Rhodopseudomonas palustris: one gene and its partner. The protein of the gene in region 2 interacts with the protein of the main gene of each other region in a pairwise test. Links are inferred from orthologs where the notes say so. Each region holds a gene or a part of one and is shown on either strand. Other genes may lie near its edges. The genes, in order: uvrB and uvrA.

What was found.
Region 1: the proteins of uvrA (region 2) and uvrB interact in binary tests that used the Escherichia coli proteins (3 or more experiments, as listed by UniProt). The link is inferred for Rhodopseudomonas palustris from one-to-one orthologs.

The regions. Positions count from the first base shown.
Region 1 is NZ_CP140155.1:3,157,672-3,164,666, reverse strand. The notes cover bases 1,527-5,177. They hold uvrB (excinuclease ABC subunit UvrB), read right to left. Parts: upstream 4,799-5,177; coding sequence 1,727-4,798; downstream 1,527-1,726. Other genes in these bases: SR870_RS14325 (glutathione binding-like protein), read left to right, coding at 4,995-5,177; SR870_RS14335 (hypothetical protein), read right to left, coding at 1,527-1,647. Also shown: SR870_RS14340 (IS481 family transposase), read right to left, coding at 1-410; more of SR870_RS14335, read right to left, coding at 583-1,526; more of SR870_RS14325, read left to right, coding at 5,178-5,702; SR870_RS14320 (glutathione S-transferase family protein), read left to right, coding at 5,954-6,649; carA (glutamine-hydrolyzing carbamoyl-phosphate synthase small subunit), read right to left, coding at 6,690-6,995. UniProt on the Escherichia coli protein: The UvrABC repair system catalyzes the recognition and processing of DNA lesions. A damage recognition complex composed of 2 UvrA and 2 UvrB subunits scans DNA for abnormalities.
Region 2 is NZ_CP140155.1:1,378,936-1,385,970, forward strand. What follows is about bases 1,396-5,086. They hold uvrA (excinuclease ABC subunit UvrA), read right to left. Parts: upstream 4,701-5,086; coding sequence 1,596-4,700; downstream 1,396-1,595. Other genes in these bases: SR870_RS06115 (three-Cys-motif partner protein TcmP), read left to right, coding at 1,396-1,534; SR870_RS06125 (outer membrane protein), read right to left, coding at 5,023-5,086. In the rest of the region: SR870_RS06110 (DUF5131 family protein), read left to right, coding at 1-265; more of SR870_RS06115, read left to right, coding at 287-1,395; more of SR870_RS06125, read right to left, coding at 5,087-5,763; SR870_RS06130 (single-stranded DNA-binding protein), read left to right, coding at 6,243-6,737; SR870_RS06135 (hypothetical protein), read right to left, coding at 6,810-7,035. UniProt on the Escherichia coli protein: The UvrABC repair system catalyzes the recognition and processing of DNA lesions. UvrA is an ATPase and a DNA-binding protein. A damage recognition complex composed of 2 UvrA and 2 UvrB subunits scans DNA for abnormalities.

The DNA of each region.
Region 1 (6,995 bases), 1.8 Mb from region 2 along the record:
TCGTTCGGCGCGCTCACCGCTGCAAACGGTCGTTGCTGAGCCAGCGCCGGCCGCCGCCGCCTGACCGGCGCGATCAGCCCGGCCTGCTTCAACAATCCGCCGATCGTCGAGGCCGAAGGCCACGCGTTCTCCGGATGCTTGCGCCGCAGGATCGCCAGAAGCTTGCGCGGACCCATGTGCGGAAACCGGCGCCGCAGATCGACGATCGTCGCAACCAGTGCGGCATCGGTCCGCTGCGGGCAATGATGCGGAGCATGCGAGCGGTCCACGAACCAGTCCTCGGCCCCGCTGTCCCGACGCCGCCGCCACTCGTAGAACGTGTCTCGACTGACCCCGTAGCGCCGGCACAGATCCGACACGCTCCAATGGCCGCTCGCATGCTCCGACAGCATCCGCACCCGCTGTTCCATCCGACAGGTCTCCACAAAAGGCATCGGCGGTCCTCCCTCCGATGCAGTGTGAACTGTCGACAATCACCCCGGTCTGAACTGTCAGGAATCTATCCGGTCCGTACCCATATTGCTCACCGCCGATTGATCCTGTCTGCCTCCGCTTGGACGGACATCCAGCCCTCTATTCGATCTACAACTTCACCAACACGGTGAACGATTTCAGTACCTCAGTCGAAAGCTGGAGCGCTCCGAGCGCTGCGCTCGGGTCCTTGGCGACCAACTTCGTGAGCATGCCGTTGGTGAAACTTGCCGTCGTCGAATTGCTGACGAACGCTCGCCTGTTGAAGTAAAGCACCCCTTGATGCGGCCCTGGAGCCACGACAGTCTCCACAGTCTCAGCCGGCAGGGTCTTTGCGCGTGGACGCGTGAGGCTCGCGGAGATCTTCAGTTCACGGCCTGTCGCTGTCCGGAAGCACACCGCGTTGGTCGGACAAATGCGCGGTTGATCTTGGTAATAGAGGGCTGTCGCGGGGTAAGCTGCCGCCGGCAGGGACACTTGGGTCGGGATGGCACCCTTCTTGCCGATATTCACATCGGTGATCGAGATGCTCAGTTCGCAAGTTTCGCTCGACTTTTCCTTTTCCGGTCTGCTGTCGCCCACTGCCGGGGTCGCCTTCAGTGTGAGTGGTTTAGTGGGTTTGTGATGGTCCCCGGCGCTCCCATACGTCAGATCGAACGTTGCCTGAACGGCAGCTTTGGGGCAGTTCGGTGGTGGTGGAAGCGGCGGAGTCTCCTTCGACCCAAGGGGGGCCTCGAGGAACGTACTGAACTGGCCCTTCTGAACTTCTCTTTGCAAAGTGCTGAACTGTTGTGCGACTTCAGCCACAGCCTTGACGATCTCTTTTGTTTGGTCGGTCGTCGTAGTGGATACCGATTTGAGTAGTCCGTTCGGATCGATTTCGATTGTGACTTCGTCGTTGGACATATCGCTGTGCCGGTACAGCACGCTTTCCCGATGTTTAAGGTCAGGAAGGATTTTAGGGGTCGAGGATAGGGTTATCGTTTCCGACTGAGGATCGTAGCTGGCCGTTGCCGTCAACTCGCCCCTAGGCAGGAAATAGGCCATGTAGGCGCCGTCGAACGCCTCATCCAGCGGCGCGGAGTTCGATCCCTCAACGACTTGACCGCCGACACAGCCAGCGCAAGCGCCCGAAAAAACAGCCGTAAAGGCAAATGATTTCAAGTTGATACTCATCTATGCCCCACTAATTGATTGTTAAAATACAATTAGTGAAGCATAGAGTCAGACGGGTGCATAGTCCTCGCTTGACAAGCTACCTCTTCTTCCACCCGCCCCGATGCCCCGGCGCCCCGCCGCTCGAGCGCGGGGCGGGGCCGAATTCCGGCCCCGACTCGCGGCTGTTGGTCGGCTGGAAGATCCTGCTCTCGGTGCCCGGGCCCATCTCGTCGAGCGTCGGTTTGCGCGGCTTGCTCCGCTGCACTTTCTTGACTTCGTGCCAGCCGGCGATGCCCATTTCGTCGAGGTCGGGTTTGTGCACCTTGCTGCGCGGGGTGTTGTTGCCGCCGCGTTCGGTCGAGAGTTTCGGCAGGTTGGCGGAGGCGCCGAACTGTTTGTCGCCCTTGTAGCTCCCCGCCTTGGCGGCGACGCCGCGCTGCTTCACCGTCGGGTCGTCGCTCACCGCCAGTTCGGTCGCGCGCAGGCGTTTGACTTCGTCGCGCAGTCGCGCGGCTTCCTCGAAGTTGAGGTCGGCGGCGGCCTCGCGCATCCTGGTTTCGAGGTCGGCCAGCACCGCCCCGAAATTGTGCCCGATCACCGCGGCGTCGTCGGTGAAGCCCGAGCCCTTGCCGTCGCCGATCTCGACCAGCACGTGGTCGCGCTCGTACACCGAGCCGAGAATATCTCCGATCGACTTCTTGATGCTCTCCGGGGTGATGCCGTGCGCGGTGTTGTATTCGATCTGCTTCTCGCGGCGGCGACCGGTCTCGTCCATCGCGCGCTGCATCGAGCCGGTGACGTGGTCGGCATAGAGGATCACCTTGCCGTCGACGTTGCGCGCGGCGCGGCCGATGGTCTGGATCAGCGAGGTCTCGCTGCGCAGGAAGCCCTCCTTGTCGGCGTCGAGGATCGCCACCAGCGCGCATTCCGGAATGTCGAGGCCTTCGCGCAGCAGATTGATGCCGACCAGCGCGTCGAACGCGCCGAGCCGCAGGTCGCGGATGATCTCGATCCGCTCGATGGTGTCGATGTCCGAATGCATGTAGCGCACGCGGATTCCCTGCTCGTGCAGGAACTCGGTGAGGTCTTCGGCCATCCGCTTGGTCAGCACGGTGATCAGGCTGCGATAGCCGGCATTGGCGGTGGCGCGGACTTCGCCGACGAGGTCGTCGACCTGGGTGCGCGCCGGGCGGATGTCCACCGGCGGATCGATCAGCCCGGTCGGGCGGATGACTTGTTCGACGAACACGCCGCCCGATTCGTTCAGCTCCCACGCCGCCGGCGTCGCCGACACGGCCACGCTCTGCGGCCGCATCATGTCCCATTCCTCGAACCGCAGCGGCCGGTTGTCCATGCAGGACGGCAAGCGGAAGCCGTATTCGGCCAGCGTCGCCTTGCGCCGGAAGTCGCCTTTGAACATGCCGCCGATCTGCGGCACGGTGACGTGGCTCTCGTCGGCGAACACCAGCGCGTTGTCGGGCACGTATTCGAACAGCGTCGGCGGCGGCTCGCCGGGGCGGCGGCCGGTGAGATAGCGCGAGTAGTTCTCGATGCCGGCGCAGCTTCCGGTCGCTTCCATCATCTCGATGTCGAACGAGGTGCGCTGCTCCAGCCGCTGCGCTTCCAAGAGGCGGCCCTGCGCGTGCAACTGGTCGAGCCGCCATTTCAACTCGCTCTTGATCGACTTGATCGCCTGGATCAGCGTCGGCCGCGGCGTCACATAGTGCGAATTGGCGTAGATCTTGACGAATTCCAGCTCGTCCTGCTTGTGGCCGGTGAGCGGGTCGAATTCCTCGATAGCTTCGACCTCGTCGCCGAACATCTTCACCCGCCAGGCGCGATCCTCGTAGTGCGCCGGGAAGATGTCGATGACGTCGCCGCGCACGCGAAACGTGCCGCGGGTGAAGTCGGCTTGCGTGCGCTTGTATTGCAGCGCCACCAGATCGGCGATCAGCGCGCGCTGGTCGATCCGCTCGCCCTTCTTCAGCGCGAAGGTCATCGCCGTGTAGGTCTCGACCGAGCCGATACCGTAGATGCACGACACCGAGGCGACGATGATGACGTCGTCGCGCTCCAGCAGCGCGCGCGTCGCCGAATGCCGCATCCGGTCGATCTGCTCGTTGATCGAGGAGTCCTTCTCGATATAGGTGTCGGTGCGCGGGACGTAGGCTTCCGGCTGGTAGTAGTCGTAATACGAGACGAAATACTCGACGGCGTTGTCGGGGAAGAAGCTCTTGAACTCGCCGTAGAGCTGCGCCGCCAGCGTCTTGTTCGGCGCCAGGATGATCGCGGGGCGCTGCGTCGCCTCGATCACCTTGGCCATGGTGTAGGTCTTGCCCGAGCCGGTGACGCCGAGCAGCACCTGGGTGCGATCGTTGCGGGCGATGCCTTCGACCAGTTCCTTGATGGCGGTCGGCTGGTCGCCCTTCGGCTCGTAGTCCGACTTGATGACGAAGCGCACGCCGCCTTCGGATTTCTCCGGCCGCGGCGGCCGGTGCGGCACCCACAGCTTGACGTTGCCGTCGTCGCCCTTGAATTCCGGACGCCCCTCGCGGATCAGCGCCTCCAGCGCCTCGGCGGTGGCCTGCACCCCGAGCGCCTCCATCTTGTTGCGCGGCGGCCGCGCCATCGCGGCCGCGTCGTCCTCCTCGGTCGGCAGCCCGAGCTGCCGCGCCAGTTCCGGATCCAGCGTCGGGATGGTGGCGGCGGTGCCGTAGGTCGCTTGCGGGGCTTCAGCGAAGCCTTGACCAAACCCTTGCCCGTTGCCCCCCACTCCTGACCCCTCCTCGCGAGGGGGAGGGGAGGATTGCGGCGAGGCCGTGCTCTCTTCTCCCTCCCCCCTTGCGGGGGAGGGGCGGGGTGGGGGGGAAGCCGCGGGTGCGGCGCTGTTGATCTGCGATGCGCTCCCCTTCGCCGTCGACGCCCGGCCGCGATGCACCGCGGCTTCGCCGCCGGTGCGGCGGTCGCGTGAATTGTCCGGCGGCTGCTGCAGCCCGGTGCCCGAGCCCATCCCGGCGTCGCCGCGATTGATCGCCGGGTTGAGCAGCTCCGCCAACGCCGGCCCGATCGGCTTGACGTCGGGGCGATGCGCCTTGGATTTCGGGGCTTTGGACGACGATCTGGCTTTCGCCGCGCCAGGCTTGTTCGGGGAATCGGGGGATTTGGCCATGGGCCGAATATGGGACCGACGGCGGCGGGTGAAAAGGGCGGGAGGTGACGCGCAGCCGTGTATTCGCGGGACGCAATGCAAGGCTGCAGCCTCTCATGCGGCGCCGATGGTTCCCGCCCATTGACATCACGCGGCGTTCCGTCAAAGTCCATGCAACCGCATCAACTTTGCCAGCGTCAGCCACAGGAAACGCCCGATGATCGACCTGTACTACTGGACCACGCCGAACGGCCACAAGATCACGATGTTCCTGGAGGAGGCGGGGCTCGATTACAAGATCGTGCCGGTGAACATCGGCAAGGGCGATCAGTTCCAGCCGGACTTCCTGGCGATCGCGCCGAACAACCGGATGCCGGCGATCGTCGATCATGCGCCTGCCGGCGGCGGCAAGCCGCTGTCGGTGTTCGAATCCGGCGCGATCCTGCTGTATCTCGCCGACAAGACCGGGCGCTTCCTGCCGAAGGACCTGTACGCGCGCAACGACGCGCTGCAATGGCTGTTCTGGCAGATGGGCGGGCTCGGCCCGATGGCCGGGCAGAACCATCATTTCAACGTCTACGCGCCCGAGAAAATCCCCTACGCCATCAATCGCTACGTCAACGAGACCAACCGGCTCTACGGTGTGCTCAACAAGCGCCTCGCCGACCGCGACTTTCTCGCCGGGGAGTATTCGATCGCCGATATGGCGAGCTATCCGTGGATCGTGCCGTACAAGAACCAGAGCCAGAACATCGACGATTTCCCGCATCTGAAACGCTGGCTCGAGGCGATCGCCGCGCGCCCGGCGACCGTGCGTGCCTACGCCAAGGCCAAGGAGGTCAACCCCGATTTCGGCCAGCCGACGATCCGCACCGAGGAAGAAAAGAAGCTGCTGTTCGGCCAGACCGCGGCGGTGGTGAAGTAATTGGTGTCGTCATTCCGGGGCGCGCGCAGCGCGAACCCGGAATCCCGAAGTTCAGATCACCGCGAGATTCCGGGTTCGCCGCTGCGCGGCGCCCCGGAATGACGGCCGTCGTATCACCAATCCCGTCATGCGCGGGCTTGACCCGCGCATCCATCCTCTTGAAGAGATGGATCGCCGGATCAGGTCCGGCGATGACGACGCGAAGTGGGGCGAGCGCCCACGACCATCAGCGAGACCCGAGGACACGCATCATGACCCTCAAACTCTTCGAACTGGTCGGCGCCGATGCGACGCGGCCGTTCTCGCCGTATTGCTGGCGGATCCGGATGGCGCTGGCGCACAAGGGGCTCGCCGCCGAGACCATCCCGTGGCGCTTCACCGAGACATCGGCGATCGCGCCGTACAGTTCCGAGAAGGTGCCGGTGCTGCTCGACGGCGACAAATCCGTCTGCGACTCCTGGGCGATCGCGAATTATCTCGAAGATACCTACCCCGACCGGCCATCGCTGTTCGGTGGCGACGGCGGCCGCGCGATGGCGCGGATGCTGAACGCCTGGGGCGATCCGGCGATCGTCGGCGGCATCTTTCCGCTGATCATCGCCGACATCGTCCAGCGGCTCGGTCCGGACGACGCCGCGTATTTCCGCAAGAGCCGCGAGGCGCGCTTCGGCAAGACGCTGGAGGAGATCGCGAGCACGCGCGACAGCGCGGTCGAAGGCTTCCGCAAGTCGCTCGACCCGCTGCGGCTGACGCTGAAGACGCAGCCCTTCATCGGCGGCGCTGCGCCCAACTACGCGGATTACATCGTGTTCGGTGGCTTCCAGTGGGCCCGCGCCGTCAGCGATTTCGCGCTGCTGAAGCCCGACGACCCGGTCCACGCCTGGCGCGACAGATTGCTCGACGCGTTCGGCGGCCTGGCGCGAAACTCGGGCGGCTATCCGGTGTGAGCGCCGCCGTCGTCGTCAGAGACGGCGGCGAGTTCCCGCCCTACGCCGCGCTCTTCTTCGCCCGCATCAGGTCCGAGAACCGGCGGAACAGATAGTGCGAGTCGCGCGGGCCGGGTGAGGCTTCGGGGTGGTACTGCACCGAGAACACCGGCCGGTCGGCCAGCGCGATGCCGCAGTTCGAATCGTCGAACAGCGACACATGCGTCTGCTGGACGTTGGCCGGCAGCGTCGTCTTGTCGACCGCGAAGCCGTGGTTCATCGAGGTGATCTCGACCTTGCCGGTGGTGAGATCCTTGACCGGATGATTGGCGCCGTGGTGGCCCTGATGCATCTTCACGGTCTTGCC
Region 2 (7,035 bases):
AGGATCGGTCGGCGCGGTTGATTTATGCGGAATTGATTGGGCGATTGTGGGTGGCGAAAGCGGTCGTTCCGCAAGACCGATCCGCGAAGAATGGATCGACGAAATTTACGAACAGTGTGAGCGTTTCAACACCACCTTCTTTTTTAAGCAGTGGGGCACTTGGGGTAAAGATAACAAGCGGCGATCCAAGAAGGCGAACGGCCGCGAGTATCGCGGTCAACACTGGGATGGGATGCCAGCATTAGATCGAACGATCGGAGCCTAGACCCGGTCGCCGGGGGTATTTATGGTTGCAAAGCCTTACACGTGGAAAGATGGCGCGACGTTAGAAGAACATTCGCGCCGCAAGCACCAAATCATCCGACAGTACTTTGCCCGTTACATTAGGGTCCGTTGCCAGCTTCCGCAGCAATCAAAGTTCCGATTTGCAATAGTTGATGGATTCGCTGGCGGCGGCGTCTACAATTGTGGCGCATCGGGATCGCCGTTGATCTTCATTGAGGAATTGCGTGCCGCTTCAATCGAACTGAACCTGAGACGCGCTAATGAAGGCATGTCGCCATTAGATATAGAATGTGTACTAATCTTCAACGATTTCGATCCCGGCGCTATTGAAATCCTAAAGCAGCACGTCGCGCCTCTGCTCGCCGGGATTAAGGAAAGTGAGCCACGTCTTCATCTTGAAGTTCACTACCGGCAGCAGGAATTCGAAAGCGTCTGCGCCGAGATACGTGAGTTTCTGCAATACAATCGAGTGCAAAGCGTTCTGTTTAATCTGGATCAGTGCGGCAACAGTCGCGTAGCGCACGAAACGCTTACCGACATAATCGCCTCGTTTTCGTCACCTGAGATTTTCTACACTTTCGCCATTGAGGCCTTGATTTCGTTCTTGAAAAAGACTGATCCAAATGCGTTGAACGCACGCCTAAATCCGATTGGAGTTGACGCGGACAGCGTGTCAAATCTCGGGCTAATGATGAACAATCAAGCGTGGCTTGGCGCTACTGAGCGGCTTGTGTTTGAAGCGTTCGAGCGATGCGCCAGCTATGTTAGCCCGTTTTCTATTCACAATCCGAACGGATGGAACTACTGGATGTTGCACTTTGCAAAGTCGCATCGCGCGCGACAGGAGTACAACGACGTACTGCACGACAACGCCAGCACGTTAGCGCACTACGGGCGGTCTGGCCTACATATGTTGGCTTACGATCCGCAACACGAAGGCGGCCTGTACCTATTCGACATGAAAGGCCGCGACAGCGCCAAATCGCAATTGCACGGTGACATTCCCCGCCTTGTATCCGAGTTCGGCGACGCTGTATCTGTTGCTGACTTTTACGCCAGCATCTATACGGCTACGCCGGCGCACACGCAGGATATTCATGGCGTGATGATCGAAAATCCGGACCTGCAAGTGGTCACGGCACGCGGCGGCGATCGGGGGGCGCCGCACACCATTCGTCCTACCGACACATTGCGGCTTCGACAGCAGCGCAGCTTTTCGTTTTCAACGCCGCCATCGAAACGTCGCTGACGTCGCCCGCATGGAACGAACGCATCAAATGGCCTTCGCTTGAACAACATTGGTGCGGCCCTTACTCCGCCGCCTCGTCCGCCTTCCTCTTCTTCATCGCCGTCAGCCCCTTCTTCTCCAGCACCGGCTTGAGAAACTTCCCCGTGTAGCTGCGCGGCGCTTTGACGATATCTTCCGGCGGGCCCCAGGCGACGATTTCGCCGCCGCCGTCGCCGCCTTCGGGGCCTAAATCGATCACCCAGTCGGCGGTCTTGATGACTTCGAGATTGTGCTCGATCACCACCACCGTATTGCCCTGCGCCACCAGCTCGTGCAGCACTTCGAGCAGCTTGGCGACGTCGTGAAAATGGAGTCCGGTGGTCGGCTCGTCCAGAATGTAGAGCGTGCGGCCGGTGGCGCGCTTGCTCAGTTCCTTGGCGAGCTTGACGCGCTGGGCTTCGCCGCCGGAGAGCGTCGTCGCCTGCTGGCCGACATGGATGTAGTCGAGGCCGACGCGGTGCAGCGTCTTGAAGGTCTCGCGGACGCGCGGCACCGCCTTGAAGAAGTCGGCGGCTTCCTCGACCGTCATGTCGAGCACGTCGGCGATCGACTTGCCCTTGAACAGCACTTCGAGCGTTTCGCGGTTGTAGCGCTTGCCCTTGCAGACATCGCAGGTGACATAGACGTCGGGCAGGAAGTGCATCTCGATCTTGATGACGCCGTCGCCCTGGCAGGCCTCGCAGCGGCCACCCTTGACGTTGAAGCTGAACCGGCCCGGCTCGTAGCCGCGCGCCTTGGACTCGGGCAGGCCGGCGAACCATTCGCGGATCGGCGTGAACGCGCCGGTGTAGGTCGCGGGATTGCTGCGCGGGGTGCGGCCGATCGGCGACTGGTCGATGTCGATGATCTTGTCGATGTGCTCGAGGCCTTCGATGCGGTCGTGCGGCGCCGGCGGCTCGCTGGCGTTGTTCAGCTTGCGGGCGATCGCCTTGTAGAAGGTGTCGATCAACAGCGTCGACTTGCCGCCGCCTGAGACGCCGGTGACGCAGGTGAACAGGCCGAGCGGAATCTCGGCGGTGACGTTCTTGAGATTGTTGCCGCGGGCGTTGACGAGCTTGAGCGTGCGGCGATGGTTGGGCGGCCGGCGCTCCGGAATCGGCACCGACAATTCGCCGGTGAGATATTTGCCGGTCAGCGATTTCGGATTGGCCATCACCTCGTCGGGCGTGCCCTGCGCCACGATGTGGCCGCCATGGACGCCGGCGCCGGGGCCGATATCGAGCACGAAATCGGCCAGCCGAATGGCGTCCTCGTCGTGTTCGACCACGATCACGGTGTTGCCGAGATCGCGGAGTCGTTTGAGGGTGTCGAGCAGGCGGGCGTTGTCGCGCTGGTGCAGGCCGATCGACGGCTCGTCGAGCACATAGAGCACGCCGGTGAGGCCCGAGCCGATCTGCGAGGCCAGCCGGATGCGCTGGCTTTCGCCGCCCGACAGCGTGCCGGCGGCGCGCGCCAGCGTCAGATAGTTCAGGCCGACGTCGAGCAGGAAACTCAGCCGGTCGCGGATCTCCTTGAGGATGCGGACGGCGATCTCGTTCTGCTGGGTGTTGAGCGCGGCCGGCACCGCCTCGAACCATTCGCCGGCGGCTTTCACGGAGAGCTCGGAGATGTCGCCGATGTGCTTGCCGCCGATCTTGACGCACAGCGCCTCGGGCTTCAGCCGATGGCCGTGGCAGGCCTCGCAGGGCACGTCGGAAAAATACTTGCCGAGCTCTTCGCGCGCCCATTCGCTCTCGGTCTCGCGGAAGCGGCGCTCGATATTGGTGACGACGCCCTCGAACGGTTTCTTGGTGTCGTAGGAGCGCACCCCGTCCTCGTAGGAGAACTTGATCTCGTCGTCGCCGGAGCCGTGGAGCAGGGCGTTCTGGACCTTTTTGGTGAGGTCCTTCCATTTGGTATCGAGCGTGAATTTGTAGAACTTCGCGAGCGCCGTCAGCGTCTGTAGATAGTAGGGCGACGACGACTTCGCCCACGGCGCGATCGCGCCCTTGCGCAGCGTCAGCTCCTTGTCGGGCACGACGAGGTCGGCGTCGATATGCTGCTCGATGCCGAGCCCGCCGCATTCCGGGCAGGCGCCGTACGGGTTGTTGAACGAGAACAGGCGCGGCTCGATCTCCGGAATGGTGAAGCCGGACACCGGGCAGGCGAATTTTTCCGAGAACAGGATGCGCTCTGGACCAGATTTGTCGTGGATCTTCGCGACTTTCTTGCCCGCAGCCTCACCCTTCGAGACGGCGCTTTGCGCCTCCTCAGGGTGAGGGGCTCCCTTCTTTGCCTTGCCGCGCTTGGGTTCGTCCTCATCCTGAGGAGCGCCCGCAGGGCGCGTCTCGAAGGATGGCGACGGCGGCGGCGCATCCGCGAACTCGATCACCGCCAGCCCTTCGGCGAGCTTCAGCGCGGTTTCAAAACTCTCGGCGAGGCGCTGGCCGATGTCGGGGCGCACCACGATGCGGTCGACCACGACGTCGATGTCGTGCGGGAATTTCTTGTCGAGCGTCGGCGCCTCGGCCAGCTCGTGGAACGCGCCGTCGATCTTGACGCGCTGAAAACCCTTCTTGAGCCATTCGGCGAGCTCCTTGCGGTACTCGCCCTTGCGGCCGCGCACCACAGGCGCCAGCAGATACAGCCGCGTGCCCTCGGGCAGCGCCAGCACCCGGTCGACCATCTGCGACACCGTCTGGCTCTCGATCGGGAGACCTGTAGCGGGCGAATACGGCACGCCGACGCGCGCCCACAGCAGGCGCATGTAGTCGTAGATCTCGGTGACGGTGCCGACCGTGGAGCGCGGGTTCTTCGAGGTGGTCTTCTGCTCGATCGAGATCGCCGGCGACAACCCGTCGATCTGGTCGACGTCCGGCTTCTGCATCATCTCCAGGAACTGCCGGGCATAGGCCGACAGCGATTCGACGTAGCGGCGCTGGCCCTCGGCATAGATGGTGTCGAACGCCAGCGAGGATTTGCCGGAGCCGGACAGGCCGGTGAACACCGCCAGCTTGTCGCGCGGGATCACGACGTCGACGTTTTTGAGATTGTGCTCGCGGGCGCCGCGAATGGTGATGGCGGTCCGGCTCGAGGCCGCGGACTGCTGTTGGGGCGGCTGGCGCTTCGCCTTGATCACTTCGTCCATGCAGGGGTCCAGACGCGACGTCGCGCAGGTTGGGGCGCACAGCCGCGATCGTCCGGGCGGGCGCCAGTTGGGTGGAGCCTGGAACATAGGAAGAACGGGAAACGATTTCCAGAGCCGCGGCGCGGTCATCAACCGATTGTTGCGGCGCGGCTTCAACGCCGTCCGGGTGTCGCCGTTCCGGCGATCGACCATCGCGCGCGCCGCATGGCGGCCGGCTTATCCGGCACGCTCTGCACGGCCACCGGGGCCAAAAAGCAGAAAGGCCGGCGCGAGGCCGGCCTTTCGTATCTCGGATTTCGTCTCCCGTGGGAGAGCGTGAAGCTCAGTACTTCGCGACGACCGGGCCGCCCCAGCGATAGTTGATGCGGGCGGTGACGATGTCGGCGTCCTGCTTGACGCGCTCGACAGCGGTGTTGGTGAAGGTGACGTCCTTCTTGTCGAGGAACAGATGGTTGTATTCGACCGCGAACGACCAGTTCGGGGTGAAGCCGTATTCCAGACCGGCGCCGACCGCCGCGCCCCAGCGGGTTTCCGAAGCCGTCCCGGTCACGAGACCGTCGGCCCGCCGGATGAACTCGTACTTGTCGTTGACGACCGCCGCGCCGCCCTTGGCGTAGAGCAGGGCGTTGTTCCAGGCGTAGCCGATCCGGCCGGTGAACAGGCCGAAGGCCTCGACCTTGCTCTGGTTGTCGAACAGGCCGCCGAGAACCGTGACGTTCGAGCCCTTGAAATCGGCCCAGTTGCCCTGCGCTTCGAGGCCGAACACCCAGGTGCCCATCTGCCAGTTGTAGCCGATCTGACCGCCGGCGGTGGCGCCCGACGCATCGTGGCAGCCTTCGCCGACATTCGTCGCAAGCGGCGTCGCAGTGGTGCCCGCGAAGTCCCAGCACTTGCGGCTGGTGCCCCAGCCGCCGTTGGCGCCGATGTAGAAGCCGGACCAGTCGTACATGGCGACGATCATCGGCGGAGCCTTGGTGTAAGGACGGGCGGCCAGATCGGCAGCCATCGCCGGCGCCGCACCCAACGCAATCAGAGCCACGCTTCCCAGCAAAAACTTTTTCATCGCAATGTCCCCAGTTGATCCGTCTTTGGGCTGCTTCTGCGTTGTCCCCACCGCAGAGGCCGACGGCGCGAGCGCCTAATGTTCACTTCAGGAACTATACGCCGCTCTTCGGAAAAAGCAGTCTCCGAAAAGCAACACTCGCCGACGAAGAGGATCCGGAACGTCATGAATCTTCACGAACAATTCGGCTTTGGCCCGCACCTAACTACCAGTGTTCGCCGCTGGGCCACGGCGGGGCCAGAGCGGCCGACGCAAAATCCCGCTGACTCACGTGCTGAAATTGCTTTTTCGGCGAACAAAAATAGAACATAATCGCGCGTTCCCGGTGGATAACGGGGGCGAGCGCGGTGTTTACTGCCGCCAGAGGATGGGCGGCGCGCGGCGGACAGCGTAAGCGCTAGGGCGACAGCGGGGCGTCGGGCGCGTGGCGTAGGGCCGGGCCTTGCGCGGTGTTTGGTTTCGATTCGAAGGAGACGGCGATGGCGGGAAGCGTGAACAAGGTGATCCTGGTCGGGAATCTCGGCGCTGATCCGGAGATCAAGCGGACGCAGGACGGGCGGCCGATCGCCAATCTGCGGATCGCGACGTCGGAAAGCTGGCGCGACCGCGCCACCGGCGAGCGCAAGGAAAAGACCGAATGGCACCGCGTGGTGATCTTCAGCGAGGGGCTGTGCAAGATCGCCGAACAGTACCTCAAGAAGGGCTCGAAGATTTACCTCGAAGGCCAACTGCAGACACGCAAATGGACCGATCAGAGCGGCGCCGAGCGCTACTCGACCGAGGTCGTGCTGCAGAACTTCAACTCGGTTCTGACGATGCTCGACGGCCGCGCCGGCGGCAGCGGCGGCGGCTATGGAGCCGATGATTCGTCGGGCGGTGATTTCGGCTCGAGCGGCCCGAGCAGCGCGCCACGCCGGCCGGTGGCGGCGAGCGGTGGCCGCGGCAGCGACATGGACGACGATATTCCGTTCTGAGTTTTTCGGCGGGTGGGGACCTGCGCGGCCGCCTGGGCAACCGGGCGGCCGTCGCCGTTTCAGGAAGGCGGGTCAGTCGGTGACCAGCGCGTACCCAAGCAACAACTGGCTCGCCGCAAACAGTGCGCCGAAGATCCGCTGGTTGTGACGCGCCAGCCAGCGCGGCAGCCAGATGTCGAAATTGTCGGCGCGGTCGTCGGTGTAGCGCGCCGCGACCGTGGTCAGCGGACAGCGCATCCCGTTCAGCACCAGCACCACCACCTCGCCCCAGACGAACAGGCTCATCCACAGCGCGGCG